Regions from separate parts of the Halomonas sp. DP5N14-9 genome, predicted to be linked through region 2. Evidence: predicted binding sites of a transcription regulator. Region 2 holds the regulator's gene; the other holds the start of a gene.

Region 1 (11,314 bases), on a different contig from region 2:
GGCCCGACCACGTGGATCGGCGAGGCCGAGATGATCACCACCCGATGGCCCTGGTCACGGTGCCAGGCCAGGCGTTCGTGGCCCTGGGGGAAGAGCCGGGGCACCACCTTGGCCTCGAGGAAGGCGTCGACCTGTTGCCTGACGTCGGCCTCGCTGCGGCCCGCCAGCGGCGTCAGCAACAGCGCCAGATGGGCTTCCATGTCGAGTGTCCCGGCGGCGTAGGCGGCCATGTGTTCGGCGAAGGCGGCGCGGTAGGCGTCGCCGTCCTCGATCCAACCGAGGTCGATCAGCCACTGGCTCCAGAGTCCAGTGATGTCGCCGTCGAGCAGGGTGTCGTCGAGATCGAACAGGGCCAGGGTCATGGGCGCGACGGGGGCCTTGGCGGCGTCGCCGTGGCAGGCGTCAGTGGTCATGGTGACAGGGCTCGTCAGGTCGTTCATGCATCCAGCTCCTGGACCTCGTCGAGATCGACGTGGATCGTCACCTCGCAGCCGGCGGGCAGCAGGCTGCGAGCGGAGCGATTGAGGGTATCGACGGCGAGGCTGGTGCCATCGCAGTCGATGTCGTAGCGCACGATGTTACCGAGCAGGCGATGTCGACGCACACGACCGCTGACGCCCGGTCCCACCCGCGCCGGCCGCTCGCCACCCAAAGGGCGGCCCTGCACGCTGAGATAGAGCGCCTCGGGGCGCAGCGCGACACGCCCGGCCTGGCTGCGAAAGCCCAGCAGTGGCGCGGCCTCGACGGCGTCGAGCAGGCAGTAGTGGCCCATGAAGCCGGCGGCGTTTTCGTCCCGGGGCCGGGTGTAGAGCACCTCGGCGGTGTCCTTTTGCAGGATCCTCCCCTGGTGCATCAGGAACACCCGGTCGGACATCAACATGGCCTCTTCCTGATCATGGGTCACGAACAGGGTGGTCAGGCCGAGGGTCTTCTGAATTTCGCGGATCTGGTCGCGCAGATGTCGACGAATGCGGGCGTCCAGCGCCGATAGCGGCTCGTCCATCAGCAGTACCTTGGGTTCCACCACCAGCGAGCGTGCCAGTGCCACCCGCTGGCATTGCCCGCCCGACAGCTGGTGGGGAAACTTGTGCGCCTGGTCCTGCATCTCTACCAGGCGCAACACCTCGTCCACCCGGCGCGCGCGCTCGTCATCGGGGACCTTCTGCATGCGCAGGCCGAAGGCGACGTTGTCGGCGACCTTGAGGTTGGGAAACAGCGCATAGTGCTGAAACACCATACCGACCCCGCGCCGCTGGGGCGGCAGGCGGGTGATCTCGTCACCGCCGATATGGATGCTGCCGGCGTCCAGCGAGGTCAGCCCAGCGATGGCCCGCAGCAGGGTCGACTTGCCGCAGCCGGACGGCCCCAGCAGGGTGATGAACTCGCCGTGCTCGATATCGGCGTCGATGTCGGCGAACACCGAGGTCTTGCCGAAGCGCTTGGCCAGCCCCCTCAGCGAGACCGCGTTGCCGCTTTCCTGGTGGCCTGGCGCTGACGGGGCCGTGGTCTGGACCGAGGACGGAATAGTGGACGGGACCGTGGACGGGGCGGCGCGCTGGGTGGCAGGTGTGGTGGCAGCCATCATCGTGTGGCCTCCGTGATGGTGTGCTCGGCCTGGCGATTGCCCAGCCAGGTCAGGATCAGGGTAAAGGCGAACAGGGTGATCACCAGGGCGCTGGTGAAGTGGCCGCTGGCGCCGCGCATATTGTTGAGGTAGACCTGCAGCGTCTCGAAGCGGGTGCCCACCAGCATGTTGGCGAAGACGAACTCGCCGACCAGGAACGAAAACGACAGGAAAATGGCGATCTGCACCCCGCCACGCAGGTTGGGCAGGATGACCAGAAAGAAGGCCTTCAGCGGCCCGGCACCCAGCAGCTGGGCGGCGTCCATCAGGCTTTGCACGTCCACCGCACGCAGGCTGTTGGCGATGGCGCGGTACATGAACGGCAGCACGATGGTGAAGTAGGTGGGAATCAGGATCCAGGGGGTGCCCACCAGCGGCAGCGGGCCGCCGGCGTAGAGCTTGAGTAGCCCCACCGAGGACACCACCGGGGGCACCGCGAAGGGCATCAGGATCAGGGTGTTCATCCAGCGGTCCAGCCACGGATAGCGGGTGTGGGCCAGCAGGGCCACCGGCATCACCAGCACCAGCGACAGCGTCAGGGCACCCACGGCGACGGCCAGCGACCGGACGAAGGCGGCCACAAAGCGCGGAGTGGTCCATAGCTCCACGAACCAGGCCAGGGTCAGGCCATCGGGGACCAGGGTCGCGCCCCAGCGGGTGGCCAGGGCGTAACCCAGGGTCGCCACCAGCGGCAGGGCCAGCACCGCGAAGACGCTGCCGACGATCCAGGCGTAGGGATTGAAGGTCGCCGACAGCGACGCTGCGGTTGGCCCCTTGTGAGCCGGCAGGGTTTCAGCGTGAGCCATGCTGTGCACTCCTTCTCAACAGCCACTGCTGGACCAGGGTGACCAGCACCAGCAGCAGCACCAGGATCAGCGCCAGGGCGCTTGCCAGATTGGGCTCGAGGAACAGGTCGCCGGCCACCAGGTTGGCGATACGAATGGTCATCAGGTTGTAGCTGGTGTTGACCAGCGCGTAGACGGTGGCGTAGGCGCCCATGGCGTTGGCGAACAGTACCGTGAAGGTGCCGGCCAGGGCCGGCCACAGCACCGGCAGGCCGATGCGCTGCCAGTAGGCGATGCGCCCGGCGCCGAGCAGGCTGGCGGCATCACGCCATTCGGCCTTGAGGCCGGCGAAGGCCGGGAACAGCAGCAGGATGCCCAGCGGAATCTGGAACCAGGTGTAGATGACGATCAGCCCGCCGGTGGAGTAAAGACGCACGTCCTCGATGATGCCGAGTCGTTGAAGCGCCAGGGTCAGCACGCCGTTGGCCCCCAGCAGGATGATGAAGGCGAAGGCCAGCGGCACGCCGGCAAAGTTGGAGGTCATGTTGGTGAAGGCGATCATCGCTCGCCTCAGGCGTCCGCCGGAACGCACCAGGGCGTGGCAGGTCAGGGTGGCGATGACCAGGCCGATGGCGCTGGACACCAGCGAGATGGTCAGGCTCTTCCAGATCGCCTGGCGGAAGAACGCCGACTGGGCGATCTCCTGAAAGTGGCCAAGGCCCCAGTCGCCGTTGACGTTGAAGGCACTGATCGCGACCCAAGCCATCGGCGCCAGTTGGAAGGCGGTGAATATCACGGCGAAAGGCACAAGCCACAGCCAGGCCGGTAATGGCGCCTTCACGATCCGGCCTCCTCGTTGCAGGTGGCGTGCGCGGTGGGCGCGGCGCCGGTGATATTGGACGCAGCCAACAGCTCGGGATGCCAGGGCTTGTCGTGGGAGAGCCCAAGGACGCTTGCCAGGGTGCCGCACAGGTGGGTCTGGCGGATGACCCGTCCGGCGGGGTCGGCAAAGGCGTCGCCGAACAGCCACAGCGGCACCCGGCGTTCTTCTTCCAGCAGGCCCGAGTGGGAGCGATCGGCGTTCATGCCATGGTCGGCGGTGATCATCACCTGGCAGCCGTCGGCCAGCCAGCGTGGCAGGTAGTCGGCCAGGGCGATGTCGGCGTGGCGGGCGGCGTTTCTGTACTGGGGCGAGTCGCCGCCGTGACGATGGCCGGTGTCGTCGATGTTCATGCTGTGTACCAGCAGGAAGTCGGGCGCGTGGCGTTGCCTCAGGGCCTCGGCGTCGCTGAACAGGTGATCATCCGGATAGTGGTCCTGCCAGTAGAAGATGCCGGCCTGGATGGCCGCCGCCGGATCGTCGAGGAAGCGGTCGCGGGTGCGCTCGAAGGGTGCCTTGACGTAGAGCTCACTGACCCAGTGATAGGCCGCCGCTGCGGTGGCAAGGCCCTGGCCGCGGGCCAGGTCGAACAGGCTGGTGCCATGGGAACGGCGCACGATGTCGTTGTGCACTACCCCGGAGTCCACCGGGCGATCGCCGGTCAGCAGGCACTCGTAGAGCGGCCGAGACATGGCCGGCAGCTCGCAGTCGAGGTGGGTGATGTAGCCGCGTCCGGCCTCCACCAGGGCGCTCAAGTGGCCCATGGCGTGATGGCCGACGGCGTGATTGAGGCCGTCCAGCACCACCAGTATGACGGGTCTGGTCATGATGACTCCCGGCCGCGCGGCAATACAGGGCGCGGCGCTGTCGCGAAATGGCGTGGAATGCGCTGAAGACAGGCCTCGTGGGCACTGTCTTCAGCGGTCGATCGTTGTAGCGGGGCTGTCCTCAGCGCTTGATCACTGCTGGTGGATCAGCACCTCGGACTGCCACTGGCGCGGCAGCACCTTGGCGCTCTGTTCCCAGGCGGCAAAGTCCTGGATCGGGCGGGCGCTGGCGTACTGCTCGTTGGGCAGCAGCTTGGCGGCGATATCGTCGGGCAGGGTCAGGTGCTCGGCGCGGATCGGGCGAGCGTAGCCCTCGGCCAGGTTGAACTGGCCTTCATCGGACAGGATGTACTCACGGGCCAGCTTGGCGGCGTTGGGGTGCTGGGCGTGGGTGTTGATGATGGTGGCGTAGCCGGAGGTCACCGAAGCGTCCGAGGGGATTACCACCTCGAAGGCGTCACGGTCGATCTGGTCGCGGTAGTTCAAGGCGTTGAAGTCCCACAGCAGGGCCACTTCCACTTCGCCCTTCTCCAGGTTGGCGATGGACACGTCGGCCAGCGACAGTCGGCCCTGCTCGGCCAGTTCGGCGAACAGCTCGAGGCCCGGGGCCAGATTGGCTTCGTCGCCACCGGCGGCATAGGCGGCGGCGAGTACCGCATTGTTGGCCTGGGAAGCCTGGCCCACGGCGCCCACTGATACCGAGTAGTCACCCTCGCGCAGGTCGGCGAAGGAACTCGGGCGCTGGTCCTCTTCCACCAGGTTCTTGTTGATCATCAGCGCAATGGTGCCGGTGTAGCCGAGCATCCAATGGCCATCTTCGTCCTTGGCCCAGTCGGGGATCTCGTCCCAGGTGGTGGGCTTGTAGGGCTGGGTCACCCCCTGCTGCACCGCGATCGGTCCGAAGGCGAAGCCGACGTCGCCGATATCGGCGGTGGCGTTCTCGCCCTCGGCCTTGAACTTGGCGACTTCCTCGGCGGAGCTCATGTCGGTATCGGTGTGCGCCAGGCCGTAGACGCTTTCCAGGTCGGCCCAGGTGTCCTTCCAGTTGGCCCAGGTGTCGGGCATGCCGACGCTGTCGACGCGGCCTTCCTGCTTGGCGGCCTCGATCAGTGACTCAAGCTCGGCGGTGTTTGCCTGGGCGGCGGTGGACAGCAGGCCAACGCAGGCCAGGGCGGTCAGGGTCGGGTAACGCAGAGAAGTGACGATCACGGGAGGGTCTCCGGGTCAGGGGCGTGAAGTCGACGGAAACCGATGCGCCTTTCTGGTCTAGATCAGTTTCCGCTGACGATCACCCTAAGGAGCTAGCGTGACAGCCTCGTGTCAGTTGCGTGGCAGTCTCGTCTCAGTTCAGATGAGCCAGGTGGAGGAAGAAAAACCCGACTCGTTCGAGCACTGTCATCGCGTTGTCACCGGCTTGCCACTAGACTGCTGAAACTACGTTGAACCTTCTTTGGTCTATACCAGAAAGCTGGACGCCGCCGGAGGCCGCTCGGCGGCGATCCTGGTCAGAGCTTCGAGAGTCCGCCTTGCCTACTGTCCCTGACGACACCTCGCACGACGCCTCACCCTCCCATCGCCTGCGCGAGCGTCTTGCGCCCTTGCTGAGTCTGGCCTCGACACGGGGCGATCGCCGTCTGCCCAGCGAGCGAGACATGATGGCGCGCCTCCAGACCACCCGCATCACCCTGCGCGAGGCACTCAATGAGCTGGAGGCGGAGGGCTGCGTGTATCGCGAGAATCGGCGCGGCTGGTTCGTGTCGCCGCCACGGCTACGCTATGACCTGTTGGCCTGCCTGCCGTTTCACGAGATGGTGCGATCCCAGCAGCGCAGCGCCCGCACCCTGTTGCTCAGTGCCGAGGAAGTGATCGCGCCCGTCACGGTCGCCCGCCGGCTGGGACTCGCCGAAGGCGAGCGCGTCTACCGCATCTGTCGTGCCCGGCTAGTGGACGAACGCCGGGTGCTCTACGTGGAACACCATCTGTTGCCGCGCTGCTTTCCCGCCATTCTGGAGTTCGATCTGGCGCGGGAATCGCTGACCGAGCTCTACCGCCGCGAGTACGGCATCCGGGTCGGGCGGGTCAGCTACGAGCTCGGCACCTGTGTACTTTCCAGCGACGCCGCCAGCGCGCTCAACGCGGTACGCGGCAGCCCCGCCCAGCGCATCACCCGCATCAACCACGACCAGAACGGCCGTGCCATCGACTGTGATGATGAGTACTGGCGCCACGACGCCATCGAGCTGACGCTTTCCGCCGCCCCTCAGGGAGTTTGAGGTGCGAGATCAAGGGGCTTCGAACTGCAGGGGAGTGCTAGACCGCGGGAGGGCGTTCTTCCAGCAGGTGCCACAGGGGGGCTGCCACTGCCGCTTCGTCGCGATGGCGATAGCAGGCCACTTCCAGAGAGGGGCCGCCGAGGATTTCCTGCAAGGAAATCAGCTTGCCGCTCTCGAGGTCTTCCTCGATCAACCCGTGGGGTAGCCAGCCGATGCCGAGACCGGCCAGGGCGAGTTGGCGAATGCCGATGGTGAAGGCGGTCTCGCAGACCAGTTCGATCTCGTAGTGGCGTTGGGCATCGAGCAGGTAAGGCGTCGCCAGGGCCTGGCCAAGAAAGCTGTCCGGATCGTAGCCGATCAAGGGCAGTCGTTGACCTTCCTCGAGTTCGTGCATGAGACCACCGTGATGATCCGATGCGCACACCGGCAACAGCCGTTCAACGCCCAGTGACAGCCGCTCGACGCTGTCGCTGCCGCTGAACAGGGGGGCGCCCTCCAGCTCCGAACACAGCAACAGGTCGGCCTTGCCTTGCTCGAAGTCGTGGATGCACTGGCTGCGGTCGGATGAGGTGATCTGCAGTCCCACCTCAGGCGCGTGATGACGCAGGTGGCGCAACAGGCGCGGCAGGTAGCTGACGGTCAGGGTGTGCTGGGTGGTCAGAATGGCCCTGGGCCCCTGGCGGGCATCGCTTCTGAGACGACTGCGCATGGCGTAAAGGCGTGCCAGCCACTCTCGTAATTGGGGCTCGTACGCCCGCGCGTGGGCGGTCAACTCCAGGCGCGAGGCGCTGCGATCGATCAGCGCCACCCCCAGCCATTCTTCCAGCTGGCGGATACGGCGCGAGAATGCCGGCTGGGTGACGTGGCGCCGTTCGGCCGCCTGGGAAAAGGTGCCCGCTTCGATAAGCTCGAGAAAATCCTCTATCCATTCGATCTTCATTGGTGTTTTGGTCTGCCTTAGTGGGTGGCGGCCGGGGCTAAGCAGTGGCTATGCAAAAATTTAACAGCTGGCGAGCAACTTGGCATTGGTCTCATGTTCCAGGCGAGGCTTAACTTGGAAGCGATCGCTCGAGGGCAGGCCTTCAGGCCTGCTGTGTCTTTCGACGTAGGTCGTCAAGAGAGCACGCCAATGCCAACAATGACTCGCCTGGAGGCCCGTATGCACCTGTCCCGTTTTCCCCGTGTCCGTCTCGGCCATATGCCCACTCCGCTGGAGCCCATGGACAACCTGAGCAAGCTGCTCGGCGGTCCGCGGCTGTGGATCAAACGCGACGACTGCACCGGCCTGTCCACCGGGGGCAACAAGACCCGCAAGCTTGAATTCCTGATGGCCGACGCCCTGGAACAGGGCGCCGACACCATCATCACCCAGGGCGCCACCCAGTCCAACCACGCCCGCCAGACCGTGGCCGCCGCCTGCAAGCTGGGGCTCGAGTGCCACATTCTGCTGGAAGACCGCACCGGCAGCGAGGACCCCAACTACAACTACAACGGCAACGTCTTCCTTGATCAGCTCCACGGCGCCAGCGTCGAGAAGCGCCCGGGCGGTGCCGACATGGCCGCCGAGATGGAAGGCCTGGCCGATCGTCTGAAGAGTGAAGGCAAGAAGCCCTACATCATCCCCGGCGGCGGCTCCAGCGAGATCGGTGCCCTGGGCTACGTCAATGCCGCCCTGGAACTTCTGGCCCAGGCCAACGACATGGGTCTGCGCATCGATCATCTGGTCCACGCCACCGGCAGCGCCGGCACCCAGGCGGGCCTGGTCACCGGCCTCAGCGCCTGCAACGCCGGTATCCCGGTGCTCGGCATCGGCGTTCGCGCGCCGAAGGACAAGCAGGAAGCCAACGTCTTTGCCCTGGCCCAGAAGACCGAAGCCAAGCTCGGCCTGTCCGGCGTCGTCAGCCGCGAACAGGTGGTCGCCAACTGCGACTACGTGGGTGAGGGCTACGGTGTGCCCACCGACAGCATGATCGAGGCGGTCACCCTGCTGGCCCGTCACGAAGGCATCCTTCTGGACCCGGTGTACTCCGGCAAGGGCATGGCAGGGCTGATCGACCTGATCCGCCAGGGCCACTTCAAGCAGGACGAGAACGTCGTCTTCCTGCACACCGGCGGCGCCGTTGCGCTGTTCGGCTATCCCGATACCTTCGGTTTCCCCGACTACAAGGGCTAGGCCCAGGGCGCTTCAGGGCAGGCGCCCGCTGAGTTCGGGCGCCCTCGACGACGTTATTCGGAGACAACAATGACCATTCGTCATCTCAAGAAGGCGGAGGCCGCCGCTGGCGTTGCCGCCGAAGACCAGCGCGTGACGGAAGCGGTGCGTGGCATGCTCGAGGATATTCGTGCCCGCGGCGAGGCGGCCGTGCGCGAATACGCCGAGAAGTTTGACGGCTGGACCGGCGACTTTGTGTTGAGCGACGACAAGCGGCGTCAGTTGATCGACAGCGTGCCCCAGTCGGTCAAGGACGACATCGACTTCGCCCACCGCCAGATCCGCCGTTTTGCCGAGGCCCAGCGTGACAGCCTGACCTCCTTCGAGATCGAGACCGAAGAGGGCGTGCTGCTCGGTCAGCGTGTGCTGCCGGTACACAGCGCCGGCTGCTATGTGCCGGGCGGCCGCTACGCTCACGCCGCCTCGGCGCTGATGAGCGTGGCCACCGCCAAGGCCGCCGGTGTCGAACACGTGGTGGCCTGTTCGCCGCCCCGGGGCGACAGCATCAACCCGGCGGTGGCCTACGCCATGCATGTGGCCGGCGCCGACATGATCCTCGAGATGGGCGGCGTCCACGCCATGGCCAGCATGGCCTTCGGCCTGTTCGGTGGCCGCGAGGCCGACATCCTGGTCGGTCCCGGCAACGCCTACGTGGCCGAAGCCAAGCGCCTGCTGTTCGGTGAAGTGGGTATCGATGTGTTTGCCGGCCCCACCGAGTCGGCGATCATCGCCGACGAGTCCGCCGACCCGATGACCATCGCCGTCGACCTGGTGTCCCAGGCCGAGCACGGCCCGAATTCACCGGTGTGGCTGTTCAGCACAAGCGAAGCGACCGCCCGCGAAGTGATGGAGATTCTGCCGAAAGTCGCTGACGACATGCCTAACGCTGATATCGTTCACGCTGCCTGGCGCGACTTCGGTGAGGTCATCGTGGGCGACAGCCGCGAGGAGATCGTCGCGATCAGCGATCAGTACGCCTGCGAGCACCTGCAGGTGCTGTGCGAGGATCTGGACTGGTGGAAGCAGCATCTGAGCAACTATGGCTCGCTGTTTCTGGGTGAGGGCAGCACCGTCACCCACGGTGACAAGTGCTCCGGTACCAACCATATCCTGCCGACCAAGCGTGCCGGGCGTTACTCCGGTGGACTCAATGTCCACAAGTTCATGAAGGTGCTGACCACCCAGCAGTTGAGCGTCGAGGCCAATCTGACCTTTAGCGCGGTGGGATCCCGGATTTCCCGTACCGAGGGCATGGAAGGCCACGCCCGGGCCTGTGACTGGCGCCTGGCCAAGTACTTCCCAGAGCAGGAATGGGATTTCACTGTTCACCGTCAGGCTCGTTACTGAGTCGCCAGCGGAGGAGCCTGCCATGCGCCGTTTTGCCAAATCCTTCACCCAGCAGGAAGCCATCTCTGACGACGCCATCGCCTCGGCGGTGGCCGTGCTCCAGAGCGGTCGCCTGCATCGCTACAACCTGGCCGAAGGCGAGGCCGGTGAGACCGCCCTGCTGGAGTCCGAGTTCGCCGCGAGCCTGGGTGTCGACTACGCACTGGCCTGCGCCTCCGGCGGTTATGCGTTGCAGCTGGCGCTGCGCGCCTGCGGACTCGAGGCCGGCGACAAGGTGCTGTGCAACGCCTTCACCCTGTCGCCGGTGCCCGGCAGTATCGTCGCGGCAGGGGGCGAGGCGGTACTGGTGGACATCCTGGACGATACCACCGTCGATCCCGGCGACCTGGATCGCGCCGCTCGCGAGAGCGGTGCCGGCTTCTTTGTGCTGTCGCACATGCGCGGCCATATCGGAGACATGGACGCCATCGTCGCGGTGTGCGAGTCCCACGGTATCGTGCTGATCGAAGACTGTGCCCACACCATGGGGGCGGCCTACGATGGCCGACCCAGCGGCACCTTCGGCAAGGCAGGCTGCTTCAGCACCCAGACCTACAAGCACATCAATTCCGGAGAGGGCGGACTTCTGGCCACCGCCGATGCCGAGGTCATGCGGCGTGCGGTGATCCTCTCCGGCTCCTACATGCTGTTCGATCGGCACCTGGCCGCACCCGCGCCAGAAAGCTTCGCTGAGACGCGTCTGATGACACCCAACATGAGTGGCCGCATGGACAATCTGCGGGCGGCCATCCTGCGTCCTCAGCTGGCCGAGATGGAGCACCGCAAGACGCGCTGGAATTCGCTGTATCGGCGCATGGAGCAGCGTCTTGGAGATATCGCCGAGGTGTGCCTGATTGACCGGCCCGCCAGGGAGGACTTCGTCGGCAGCTCCATCCAGTTCCGCCTGCCGGCGCTGGGCGCCGACACCATTGCGCGCTTTGTCGAGGGCTGCGAGGCCCGCGGCATTCCGTTGAAGTGGTATGGCAAACCCTTGCCGGAGGACTACACCAGCCGCTACGACAGCTGGGGTTATCTGGCCGGCACACGTGCACTGCCGATCGCCGACAGAGTACTCGCCACCCTGTGTGACCTGCGCCTGCCGCTGACCTTCGATCAAGCAGACTGCGACGACATCGTCGCGCTGATGAGCGCCGCCATGGATGAGGCGGTGCAGCCCCCCGAGGCAACACCCGACAAGGCGCTCGGCTCTCGCTGAGCCACGTCGGACGACGCAATAACAAGACATCCGGAGTGACAATAATGTTCAAGAAGACTCTACTTACCGCCGCCATTGTCATGGCAGCCACTGCCACCGCCGCAGAGGCCA
Region 2 (11,314 bases):
GCTGGCCCTGAAGCTGGCCCGGCTCAAGGTGGAGCGAATCGAGGACCTGCTGTTTCACCTGCCGTTGCGCTACCAGGACCGCACCCGGATCACCCCTATCGCCACCCTGCGAGGGGGACACGAGGCGGTGGTCGAGGGCGAGGTATCCGCCGCCGACGTGGTCCGCGGTCGCCGCCGCAGCCTGCTGGTACGACTACGTGACGGCAGCGGCATCCTCAGCCTGCGCTTCTTCCACTTCTCGCCGGCGCAGCAGCAGCAGTTTCGCCCCGGCGTGCGGGTGCGTGCCTTTGGCGAGGCCCGCGCCGGCGCGACCGGTCTGGAGATCTACCACCCGGAATATCGTCTGATCGGTGGCAGTGAACCGCCGGTGGAAGACCACCTGACACCGATCTACCCCACCACCGAGGGGCTTGCCCAGGCACGTCTGCGGGCGCTGATCGATCAGGCCATGACGCTGCTCGAAGAAACCCCCGAGGCGCTGCCGGACTACCTGCCGGAAAACCTGCGTCAGCGCTTCGGCCTGGCCTCGCTGCACGATAGCCTCGCCACCCTGCACCATCCGCCCCCCGACAGCGACGTCGAGGCGCTAAGCGACGGGCATCACCCGGCCACCCGGCGATTGGCCATGGAAGAGCTGCTGGCCCACCAGTTGAGCCTGCGCGAGGTGCGCCTGCGCATTCAGTCGGACGGCGCGCCGGAGCTGCCCAGCGGTCGCAGCCTGAAGACTCGCTTTCTGGCCCAGCTGCCGTTTTCGTTGACCGGCGCCCAGCGTCGCGTGCTCGACGAGATCGGAGCCGACCTGGCCAGGCCCGCGCCAATGCTGCGTCTGGTCCAGGGCGACGTCGGTTCGGGCAAGACCGTGGTGGCGGCGATGGCGGCACTGACGGCCATCGCCGGCGGCTGCCAGGCCGCCATCATGGCCCCCACCGAACTGCTGGCCGAGCAGCACTACCGCGCCTTCCGCGACTGGTTTGCGCCGCTGGACATCGACGTGGCCTGGCTGTCGGGCAAGCTCAAGGGCAAGGCGCGCCTGGACACCAAGGCCGCCATCGCCGACGGTCGAGCGCGCATGATCGTCGGCACCCACGCCATCTTCCAGGATGATGTGGTGTTCTCTCGTCTGGGCCTGGCGATCATCGACGAACAGCACCGTTTTGGCGTGCATCAGCGTCTGGCGCTACGCGAGAAGGGCGAACAGGGCGGGCTGACGCCCCATCAGCTGGTGATGACCGCCACCCCGATTCCTCGCACCCTGGCGATGAGCGCCTACGCCGACCTGGACGTCTCGGTGATCGATGGGCTGCCGCCCGGGCGTACCCCGGTGACCACCGCTGTGGTGCCGGACGAACGCCGGCCCGAGGTGATTCAGCGCATCCGCTCGGCCTGCGACGAGGGCCGCCAGGCCTACTGGGTCTGCACCCTGATCGAGGAGTCCGAGGCGATGACCTGCCAGGCCGCCGAGGTGACCCACGAGGAGCTGACCGAGGCTCTGCCGGGCCTGGCCGTCGGCCTGGTCCACGGGCGCATGAAGGCGGCCGAGAAGGCCGAGACGATGGCCGCCTTCAAGAGCGGCGAGCTGGACCTGCTGGTTGCCACTACGGTCATCGAGGTCGGTGTCGACGTGCCCAACGCCAGCCTGATGATCATCGAGAACCCCGAACGTCTGGGGCTATCGCAGCTGCATCAGCTGCGTGGCCGGGTGGGGCGCGGCAGTACCGAGAGCTACTGCGTGCTGCTCTACCATCCGCCGCTATCGGAGTCCTCCAAACAGCGCCTGTCGGTCATGCGCGAGACCACCGACGGCTTCCGCATCGCCGAGCGGGACCTCGAGATTCGTGGCCCCGGAGAGGTGCTGGGCACCCGCCAGACGGGGCTGGCCCAGATGAAGATCGCCGACCTGGAGCGTGATGCCGACCTGTTGCCGCGCATCACTCCACTGGCCGATGCCCTGCTCGAGCAGGCAGCAGAGGCCAGCAGGCCACTGATCAGGCGCTGGCTGGGCGAGGAAGCCGGCCGCTATGGCCAGGTGTGAACCGGGTGTAGACCAGGTGTGGGCCGGGTATGGATCAGGTGTGCCTCACAGGTGCTTGAGCAGACGCTGCAGCCGATCAAGATCCTGGGCGTCGCCCACCAGTCGCAGCTGGCCGGCCATCATGGCATCGAGGAAGGTGCGCTGGGAGGGGCGCCGGAGTACCTTGATCGCGGTCTGACTGTCCTGGAAGCGTAGTTCCAGATCGAGATCCACCGGCAGTCCGCGCTGACTCTCGATCCCCGTGGGACGCATGCGATAGTGGCGCGCGATGGACAGATCTTCAGTGGCGATGCCCCAGTCGAGCCCACCCCGGTCTTGCAGACGTTCGCGGAATCGCGCCTTGCGCTTGAAGGCCCGCTTGAGCATGACGCCCAGCAGCCACAGCATCAGTCTCAGGGTCATGTTGCCTCACCGGTCGACGGGTAGGCGCGGCCCGCTACCGGGCCGCGATATCGATCCACCGCCTGGAGGACAGGCGGTGGTAGTCGTCACCTCAGCGGGCGACTGCGTCCTTGAGCCCCTTGCCGGGCTTGAAGGCGACTGTCTTGCTGGCGGGAATCTTCAGCGGCTGGCCCGTCTGAGGGTTCTTGCCGGTGCGGGCGGCACGCTCGCGCACGGTGAAGGTGCCGAAGCCGATCAACGACACGTCCTGGCCGGAAGACACGCTACCGGTGATTTCGTCGAGGATGACGTTCAACACCTGGCTGGCCTTGTCCTTGGATAGATCGGCACGCTCGGCAATCGCCGCGGCGAGTTCTGGCTTGCGCATACAGCCCTCCTGGTTTGGCTTGATACTCCGGTGCCGTGACACCGGCATCATTGTTATGGAAACACTGTCCGAGTGTCCACACGGGCAGTCCCCGGCCCTGCGCCGTGACAACAGGATCGTTGACCACGACGATGAACATCACGGTGCGCTCAGCGCTTCCTGACTGTCTTTCGACTAGCGAGAGCCACCGCCGACGGGACCTTGCCTCTTCCATCGGTACGAAATCGGCGATACGACACCGGCCAGCCACACGTCGTGGCGGTCGTCCCCGATAGAATTGCCCTGCCTCGGTGGCACCTTCAACGACGGCTGTATCGCGTACAACCCGCGCCGTTGACGAACCTAGCCTAGCAACGGCGGTGCCGCCCGCGCCAGTTCGACTTTCCGACGAACGCATTTTCCCGTCAACGCAAAGCCCTGCAGACGCCCTTCGTCATCCTCGGCCAGGGCGCTGATATCCTCGCCGTCGGCCTCGATTCGCCAATGCACCTTGTCGGTCATCGGCGGCAGCGCCACCACCGGCAGCAGCGGCGTCTTGACCAGCACCGGCCAGGGCCCGTAACGCACCTGGGTGGGACGACCACACAGGGTCGCAGCCAGCGCCTTGGCCGAAGCCTGCAGCGGCTGCACGTACATGGCATTGACACCGTCCACCGAGGCCACATCACCCAGCGCATGAACACGAGGATCGGAGCTTTTAAGGTAGCGATCGACAGCGATGGCATCATTATCTGTCGCGATACCGGCCTCTCGCGCCAGCCGAGAGCGCGGCTTCAGACCGGTGGCCACCAGCACCATATCCGCCTCCAGCTCATGGCCGTCGTCGAGGTGCACACCGATGTCACCACCGGCACCTTCGAGCCTGCTCACCAGACGGCCATGGATGACGTCGATGCCGGCCTCGATGAAGGCCTGGCTCAGGGTCTGACCCAGTCGCCGGGGCAGCAATCTGGGCAGCAACGAGGGTTCAGGGCCGACCAGGCAGACGCGATGACCACCGGCGTGCAGATCGTTGGCAAATTCACAGCCGACCAGTCCGAGGCCGACGATGGCCACCCGAGCCGGGCGCCCCAGCGCCTCGAGGCCTGCCGAAAAACGCCGATAGTCGTCGAGATCATTGATCGAGAACACCCGTCCGGCCAGGGCATCGGGAATCTCGAAGGGCGCCACGGGGCTGGCACCGGTGGCCATCACCAGATCCGACCAGGGCAGGCGTTCCTGGCCCAGGCTCAGGGTGCGCGACGCCAGATCGATGACATCGACCCTGGTGTGGGGACGTACCACCGCGCCCAGTTGATCGGCCAGTTCCAGCGCCGAGCGCGCGGCCAGCCGGTCCGCCGCCAGGCCCTTGGCGAAGCCGGTGGACAGCAGCGGTTTGGAATAGTCATCGCCTGAGTCGGCGCTGATCAGGGTGATCGGTCGGTGGGCGTCCAGCGCCCGCACCTGGCGTGCCAGGCCTATGCCCGCCATGCCGGTACCGATGATGGTCAAGGGTCCTTGCATCGCTTCCTTCGACTCTGCCGACGACCGCCGGGCGGTCGCTGTTGAAGCTGGGCCGGCCCGCACGGGGCCACACCAGCGGGTGAGTGCTGGGCCACATGGTACACTATGCGCCGACCGACCGGAGCACCGCCCTCCGGTGACGACAGCCCTGCCGAGGCCGCATGACACAGCTTCCTTCCACATTCCGCTCCCTGGGGGAGCGCTCGGGGTCCGAACCGGGTAATCCCGCGCCAGCCACAGCCGCTTCGCCGAATGCCGACGCGGCCGATATCGTCGACCCCGGCTGGGTGTCGCTGGCCTCCGGTGGCATCGCGGTGCCCGCTGACTGGCACGCCTGGCTGGCCTCGCGGGACTCCCTGACAGAACGCCTGATCGAGGCGGCAGGCGCCGGGCACTTTCGCGTACGCCTGCTGGCGGAGGCCAAGGGCCTGCCGTGGCCGGACGAGGCCCACGTGCTGGGTCTGGCCAGCGACGAGCAGGCCTGGCTGCGCGAGGTCGCCCTGTGCGTGGACGAGGAGCCCTGGGTGGTGGCGCGCAGCGTGGCACCGATCGTCGAGCGTCACGACGCTCCCTTCGAAGGCCTCGGCGAGACCTCTCTCGGCAGCTGGCTGTTTCGCCAGCCCGATCTCGAGCGCAGCGCCATTCAGATCGGCCGTAACTCGAGGCCGATCCACGGCTATACCGGGCTGTGGCAACGCCGCTCGGTATTTCGTCACAGCGGCTGGGTGCTGCTGGTGCAGGAGAGCTTTATGCCGGCCATGGGCCGGGCGTTGTCGCTAGCCGCCTCGGCCACCGGCTGACTCCCTGTTGTCGCCCTCTTCGGACACCGAGGCGCCAACCATGGCGTGGGCTGACGGTAGCCCGCCGAAGCCCTGTACGAATGATGATGGCCTACTGGTCTTGTCGTGCCGGTCGAGCCTGGCTGGGCTCGCCTTGCTGGTCATGGCCGTCGGCTCGCGCTAGGCTGCGCCAAGGCTTCTCGGCGATGTTTCTCCGAGAAGCGACTTTTGCCCGGCTTACGCCTCATTTTCGCCTGACCTGCGCCAGAGCATGAGAGAGACCGATGGATCGTTCGCTGCTGCGTCCCCCTGGATACCTGAACCGAATTCCCGACTTTCTGGCGCTGATGCGTCTGGACCGCCCCATCGGTACCTGGCTGTTGATGTGGCCGACCCTGTGGGCGCTGTGGGTGGCCTCCGAGGGCATTCCGGGCCGTGACACCCTGCTGATCTTCGTCGCCGGCGTCTACCTGATGCGAGCGGCGGGCTGCGTGGTCAACGACTACGCCGATCGCCACTTCGATGGCCACGTCAAACGCACCAAGAACCGACCGCTGGCTACCGGCCGCATCAGTGAGCGGGAGGCCAAGGTGCTGTTCGTGTGTCTGCTGGGATCGGCCTTCGCGCTGGTCTGGCTAACCAACGGCTTTACCGTGTGGCTGTCGTTGATCGGAGCGGTGCTGGCCGCCAGCTATCCCTTCATGAAGCGCTACACCCACTTCCCCCAGGTGGTGCTGGGCGCGGCCTTCTCCTGGGCCATTCCGATGGCCTTCGGCGCGGTGCTCGGCGAAGTCCCGATGGTCGCCTGGCTGCTGTTTACCGCCAACGTGCTGTGGACGGTGGCCTACGACACCGAATACGCCATGGTGGACCGCGACGACGACCTCAAGATCGGCATCAAGTCCACCGCGGTGCTGTTCGGCCGCTGGGACACCCGCATCATTGCGCTATTGCAGCTGGCTACCCTGGGGCTGCTGGCCTGGGCCGGCAGCCTGCTGGCGCTGGGCGGCTTCTTCTGGCTCGGCTGGCTGGCCATGGGCGCGACCTTTGTCCACCAGCAGCGGCTGATCAAGAGCCGTGACCGCGACCGTTGCTTCCAGGCCTTTCTCAACAACCACTGGTCGGGCCTATTGCTGTTCGCCGGACTCGGACTGAGCCTCTATCCCTCCCTCGGGTGAGGGAAATGCCCGTCTCGGTCGCTCGACAATGGATACAATGTCATCTAATTGTCACATTGACGTGGTGTCATTTGTCACCGTCGAGTGTAAGACCCTGACCAAGAGGCTCCCGGGATGACCGCCAAGACCGTACTGATCGTCGATGACGAAGCCCCGATCCGCGAAATGATCGCGGTGGCGCTGGAAATGGCCGACTACCGGGTGCTCGAGGCGGACAATGCTCAGGCCGCCCACGCCATCATCGTCGATGACCAGCCCGACCTGCTGTTGCTGGACTGGATGATGCCGGGCACCAGCGGCATCGAACTGGCCCGCCGGCTCAAGCGCGAGGAAACCACCGCAGAGCTGCCGATCATCCTGCTCACCGCCAAGGGTGAGGAGGACAACAAGATCCAGGGCCTCGAAGCCGGCGCCGACGACTACATCACCAAGCCATTCTCGCCGCGAGAACTGGTAGCCAGACTCAAGGCAGTGCTGCGACGCGCCACTCCGCGGGGCGTCGAGGACCCGGTGGAGGTGGAAGGCCTCAAGCTCGACCCGGTCAGCCATCGCGTCAGCGTCGACGGCAAGTCACTGGACATGGGCCCCACCGAATATCGCCTGCTGCAGTTCTTCATGACCCACCAGGAGCGCGCCTACACCCGTGGCCAGTTGCTCGATCAGGTCTGGGGTGGCAACGTCTACGTGGAAGAACGTACCGTCGACGTGCATATCCGCCGCCTGCGCAAGGCCCTGGGGGAACCCCATCAGCAACTGATCCAGACCGTACGCGGTACCGGTTATCGCTTTTCGGCCAAGGTCTGAGCGAGCCATCGACGCAACGCAGCACCAGGAGGGATGAGGTGAACGGAGCCGAGAACTGACGTGGGTCGTCTGTGGAGACGAGAAGTCTGGCGCCTGGCCGTGCTGGTGGGTCTCGGCGCCTTGCTGGGCTGGCCCTTCTCGCTGTCCAGCGTAGGCATCGGCCTGGGCCTGGCGCTTGGGCTCAGCTATCACCTGCGCAACCTGCACGCGATGCACGACTGGCTGACCCACCGCCCCCAGCAGGAACCTCCCACCGCCAGTGGCCTGTGGGGCGAGCTGTTCGATCGCCTCTATCGCTACCAGAAAGGCCAGCGGATCACCCAGCGCCGCCTGCGCTCGACCCTGCAGCGTATCCAGGAATCGTCCGAGGCGATGCGCGACAGCGTGGTGATGCTCGATCGCCACGGCGACCTGGAGTGGTGGAACAGCTCTGCCGAGCGCATGCTCGGCCTGAAGCCGGCGCTGGACCGCGGCCAGCACATCACCAACCTGCTGCGCGACCCGCGCTTCGTCGGCTACTTCAATGCCCGTGACTACCGCGAACCGCTGAGCCTGCCCTCCCCCATCGACGAGAACATGATCCTGCAGTTCCAGATCACCCTGTACGGTGACGATGAACGCCTGGTCATGGCCCGCGATATCACCCGTCTGCATCGCCTGGAACAGATGCGCCGCGACTTCGTCGCCAACGTCTCCCACGAGCTGCGCACGCCGTTGACCGTGCTGACCGGCTACCTGGAGACCTACAGCGACATGGCCGGCATGCTGCCGGAACGCCTGGGCAAGGGGGTCGCCCAGATGCAGAGCCAGACGCGCCGCATGCAGAATCTGGTCAACGACCTGCTGCTGCTGTCACGACTCGAGAACGACCAGGGCGGCAGCGACCACGTTCGCCTCGACCCCACCACCCTGCTGCAGGCGGTCAAGCGCGACGCCGAGGCATTGTCAGGCGGCCGCCAGCAGATCGAGGTCGTCGTCGAAGAATCGCGCAGTCTCACCGGCAGCGAGAAGGAGATGCACAGCGCGGTCTCCAACCTGGCCTTCAATGCGGTGCGCTACGCCGGTGACGGCGCCCATATCACGCTACGCTGGCGTGCCTACGGCGAAGGCGCCTGCCTCGAGGTGGAAGACGACGGCGAAGGCATCGATCCGAGGCACCTGCCACGCCTTACCGAACGCTTCTACCGGGTCGACAAGGGCCGCAGCACCGCCACCGGTGGTACCGGCCTGGGGCTTGCCATCGTCAAGCATGTGCTGCTGCGCCACGAGGCACGCCTGGATATCGACTCCCGACTCGGCGAGGGCGCAACCTTCCGCTGCATCTTTCCCTCGAGCCGGCTGGCAGCGGCCGACCCGGTGGCGCTCGGCCGCGCCGGCGCTGTGCACTAGGGCTTGTCTGAAAAGTGCCTGCGCTCGGTAATACGGCGTTAAAAATCGGATCAAAATGCTCATTTACACCCCGTAAACTGCGCTTTCTCACCGATTTTTGCCTTGTCTAACCTTCGCTCGTCGACTTTTCGGACAGCGCCTAGGCCCCGCCAGAACGAACAGGGCGTGCTCCCATCAGCTCCTGGGCCCCAGCAGGATGACCGCGGCACCCGCCAGACACAGCACTCCCCCGATCAGGTCCCAGCGATCCGGCAGGCGCTGCTCGACCCACCACAGCCAGCCCAGCGACGCCACGATGTAGACGCCCCCGTAAGCGGCAAAGGCACGCCCGGCGTAGTCGGCATCGGTCTGACTGAGCAGCCAGGCGAAGGCCATCAGACTCGCCATCGCGGGCAGCAGCCACCATGCCGAGGCGTCATCTCGCCACCAGCGCCACACCGCAAAGCAGCCGGCGATCTCGGCCAGCGCCGCCGCGATATAGAGCAAAAGACTTGGCAACAGCGCCGTCATGGCCACTCCCTGCTATCCCCTTTTGACGCCGTACGGCCATCGACAGCGCCGACAGCGGTGCTCAAACTGCTGCTCAACGCCTTACCACCGGCAACTGCCGATAGTGCTGATCCCACATCAGCACCGCGCCGGCCACGGCCCCGGGGATCAGAAACAGGTTGGCCAGCGGGATCCAGGTGATCAAGGTCACCAGGCCACCGAAGCTGAGACTCGGCCACCAGTGCGCCGACAGGCGCTTGCGCATATCGGCGAAGCTGACCTTGTTGTTATCCATCGGGTAGTCGAGGTAGGTGATCGCCATGACCCAGGCGCTGAAGGCCGCCCACAACAGCGGCGCGATCAGGTTGACCACCGGAATCCAGCTCAGGATAAACAGCCCGATCATGCGCGGCAGGATATAGGCCAGCTTCAACAGCTCCCTGCCCAGGGCGTCGAGACCGGTCTTGAGCCAGCCACGATCATCGATGGGCTCGCGGCCGGTCAGCTCGACCTCGGCCCGGGCCGCCAGGAAGCCGTAGAAGGGGGCGGCGATCAGGTGGGTGACCAGGGTAAAGCTGAAGAACACGATCAGCACGAGGCTGACCACGAACAACGGCCAGATCAGCCAGTCGAGCCATTCCAGCCAGCTCGGCACCATGGCCATCCAGCTATCGAGCCAGCCACCGAACTCACCGAGCACGTAGCTGAGCATGCCGGCGTAGACCAGCAGGTTGACCAGAATGGGAAGAAACACATAACGACGCAGGCCCTGGCTATAGACCAGGCGGGTTCCGCGGCGGACCGCCTCGAGGGCATTCAGCATGACATCGATCCTTGGCAGTGGCTGAAGATGAAGGTGCCCCAACGACATCGGGCCATCGTCTCGACGATGGCCCGATGCTCAGAGTGCAGGCAACGACCCTGACGGGGCCGGCCTATTGACGCCGCTCAGGGCGTCGAGGTCAAGACGTGCTGCTGTCGTCGAGCAGTTCCTGGTTGAGGTCGTCAGGGGCGATGTGACGGATATCCAGGCCCTTGACCAGATAGATGACGTACTCGGCCAGGTTGTTGGCGTGATCGCCGACACGCTCCAGCGCGCGCAGGATCCACATGATGCCCAGTACCGGAGAGATCGAACGCGCATCTTCCATCATGAAGGTCATCAGCGAGCGCATGGCGCTCTGGTACTCGCTGTCGACCCGCTCGTCTTCCTGCACCACCTGCATCGCCAGCTCGGTGTCGAAACGCGCGAAGGAGGTCAGGGCGTCACGCATCATGTGACGCACGTGCTCGCTGATATTGCGCACCTCGACGAAGCCGCGGGTGCCGTTGTTGCCGTCGACCAGTTCGATGGCGTTGCGCGCGATCTTGCTGGCCTCATCACCGATACGCTCGAGATCCGACGCTGCACGAATCACCGCCAGTACCAGTCGCAGGTCAGAGGCCGCCGGCTGACGGCGTGCCAGCACGCGGGTGCACTCGTCGTCGATCTTGACCTGCATGTCATTGACCGCGCGGTCGTTGTCGACCACACGAGAGGCCAGTGCAGAGTCGGCGTCGAGCAACGAACTGACGGCATCCTGCACCTGCTTTTCCACCAGGCCACCCATGGCCATCAGGTGGGTCTTGAGTTCCTCGAGCTCATGATTGAACTGCCTCGAGATGTGCTGGCTGTGGGTATCGCTGGTGATATCCATGAAGGTCTCCTGAAGAAGCATGGGACGGGACGCTAGCCCACCATGCGTCCAGTGATGTAGTTTTCGGTGCGCCTCAGGCGCGGATGCGTGAACAGGGTGTCGGTCGGGCCGTACTCCACCAGCTCACCGTTGTGCAAAAACGCCGTATAGTCCGACACCCGCGCCGCCTGCTGCATGTTGTGGGTCACCAGCACCAGGGTCAGATGCGGCTTGAGTGTGCGAATCAGCTCCTCGATCTTCAGCGTCGAGATCGGATCCAGGGCCGAGGCCGGCTCGTCGAGCAACAGCACCTCGGGTTCCACCGCCAGGGTCCGGGCGATGACCAGACGCTGCTGCTGGCCTCCCGAGAGCGACCAGGCCGACGCCCGTAGACGCCCCTTGACCTCGTCCCACAGCGCCGCCGACTTCAGTGCCCATTCGACCACATCGTCGATGCGGCGCTTGCTCAAGCCTCCCTGCAGACGCAGGCCAAAGGCGACGTTGTCGTAGATCGACATGGGGAAGGGGTTCGGTGCCTGAAACACCATGCCCACCCGACGCCTGAGCTCGGCCACCGCCACCCTGGGGTCATGGATATCGTGGCCGTCCAGATGAATCTGGCCGTGACGACTGACGTCCTCATTGAGGTCGTGCAGACGATTCAAGGCGCGCAACAGCGTCGACTTGCCGCAGCC

Evidence for each region. Region 2 encodes PhoB, which activates phosphate uptake and scavenging genes when phosphate is short. Its sites were predicted from a motif close to TGTCATANNNNTGTCANA; they were not measured.
Region 1: KUW00_RS16775 (UTRA domain-containing protein) is a predicted target of PhoB. The motif match lies at 5,510-5,527, and genes of this name have one in related genera.

The regions. Positions count from the first base shown of each region.
Region 1 covers NZ_JAHVHR010000030.1:105,151-116,464, reverse strand. The annotation lists gene KUW00_RS16805 (HAD family hydrolase) at 1-440, opposite strand, end outside; gene KUW00_RS16800 (ABC transporter ATP-binding protein) at 437-1,585, opposite strand; gene KUW00_RS16795 (ABC transporter permease) at 1,582-2,430, opposite strand; gene KUW00_RS16790 (ABC transporter permease) at 2,417-3,250, opposite strand; gene KUW00_RS16785 (alkaline phosphatase family protein) at 3,247-4,116, opposite strand; gene KUW00_RS16780 (ABC transporter substrate-binding protein) at 4,249-5,325, opposite strand; gene KUW00_RS16775 (UTRA domain-containing protein) at 5,643-6,389, shown strand; gene KUW00_RS16770 (LysR family transcriptional regulator) at 6,427-7,329, opposite strand; gene KUW00_RS16765 (D-cysteine desulfhydrase) at 7,549-8,562, shown strand; gene hisD (histidinol dehydrogenase) at 8,632-9,948, shown strand; gene KUW00_RS16755 (DegT/DnrJ/EryC1/StrS family aminotransferase) at 9,971-11,203, shown strand; gene KUW00_RS16750 (TRAP transporter substrate-binding protein) at 11,248-11,314, shown strand, end outside.
Region 2 covers NZ_JAHVHR010000001.1:70,049-81,362, forward strand. The annotation lists gene recG (ATP-dependent DNA helicase RecG) at 1-2,032, shown strand, start outside; gene KUW00_RS00360 (hypothetical protein) at 2,078-2,434, opposite strand; gene KUW00_RS00365 (HU family DNA-binding protein) at 2,526-2,801, opposite strand; gene KUW00_RS00370 (FAD-dependent oxidoreductase) at 3,144-4,304, opposite strand; gene KUW00_RS00375 (chorismate--pyruvate lyase family protein) at 4,466-5,104, shown strand; gene ubiA (4-hydroxybenzoate octaprenyltransferase) at 5,368-6,261, shown strand; gene phoB (phosphate regulon transcriptional regulator PhoB) at 6,376-7,065, shown strand; gene phoR (phosphate regulon sensor histidine kinase PhoR) at 7,126-8,454, shown strand; gene KUW00_RS00395 (YnfA family protein) at 8,629-8,964, opposite strand; gene cysZ (sulfate transporter CysZ) at 9,038-9,766, opposite strand; gene phoU (phosphate signaling complex protein PhoU) at 9,906-10,640, opposite strand; gene pstB (phosphate ABC transporter ATP-binding protein PstB) at 10,673-11,314, opposite strand, start outside.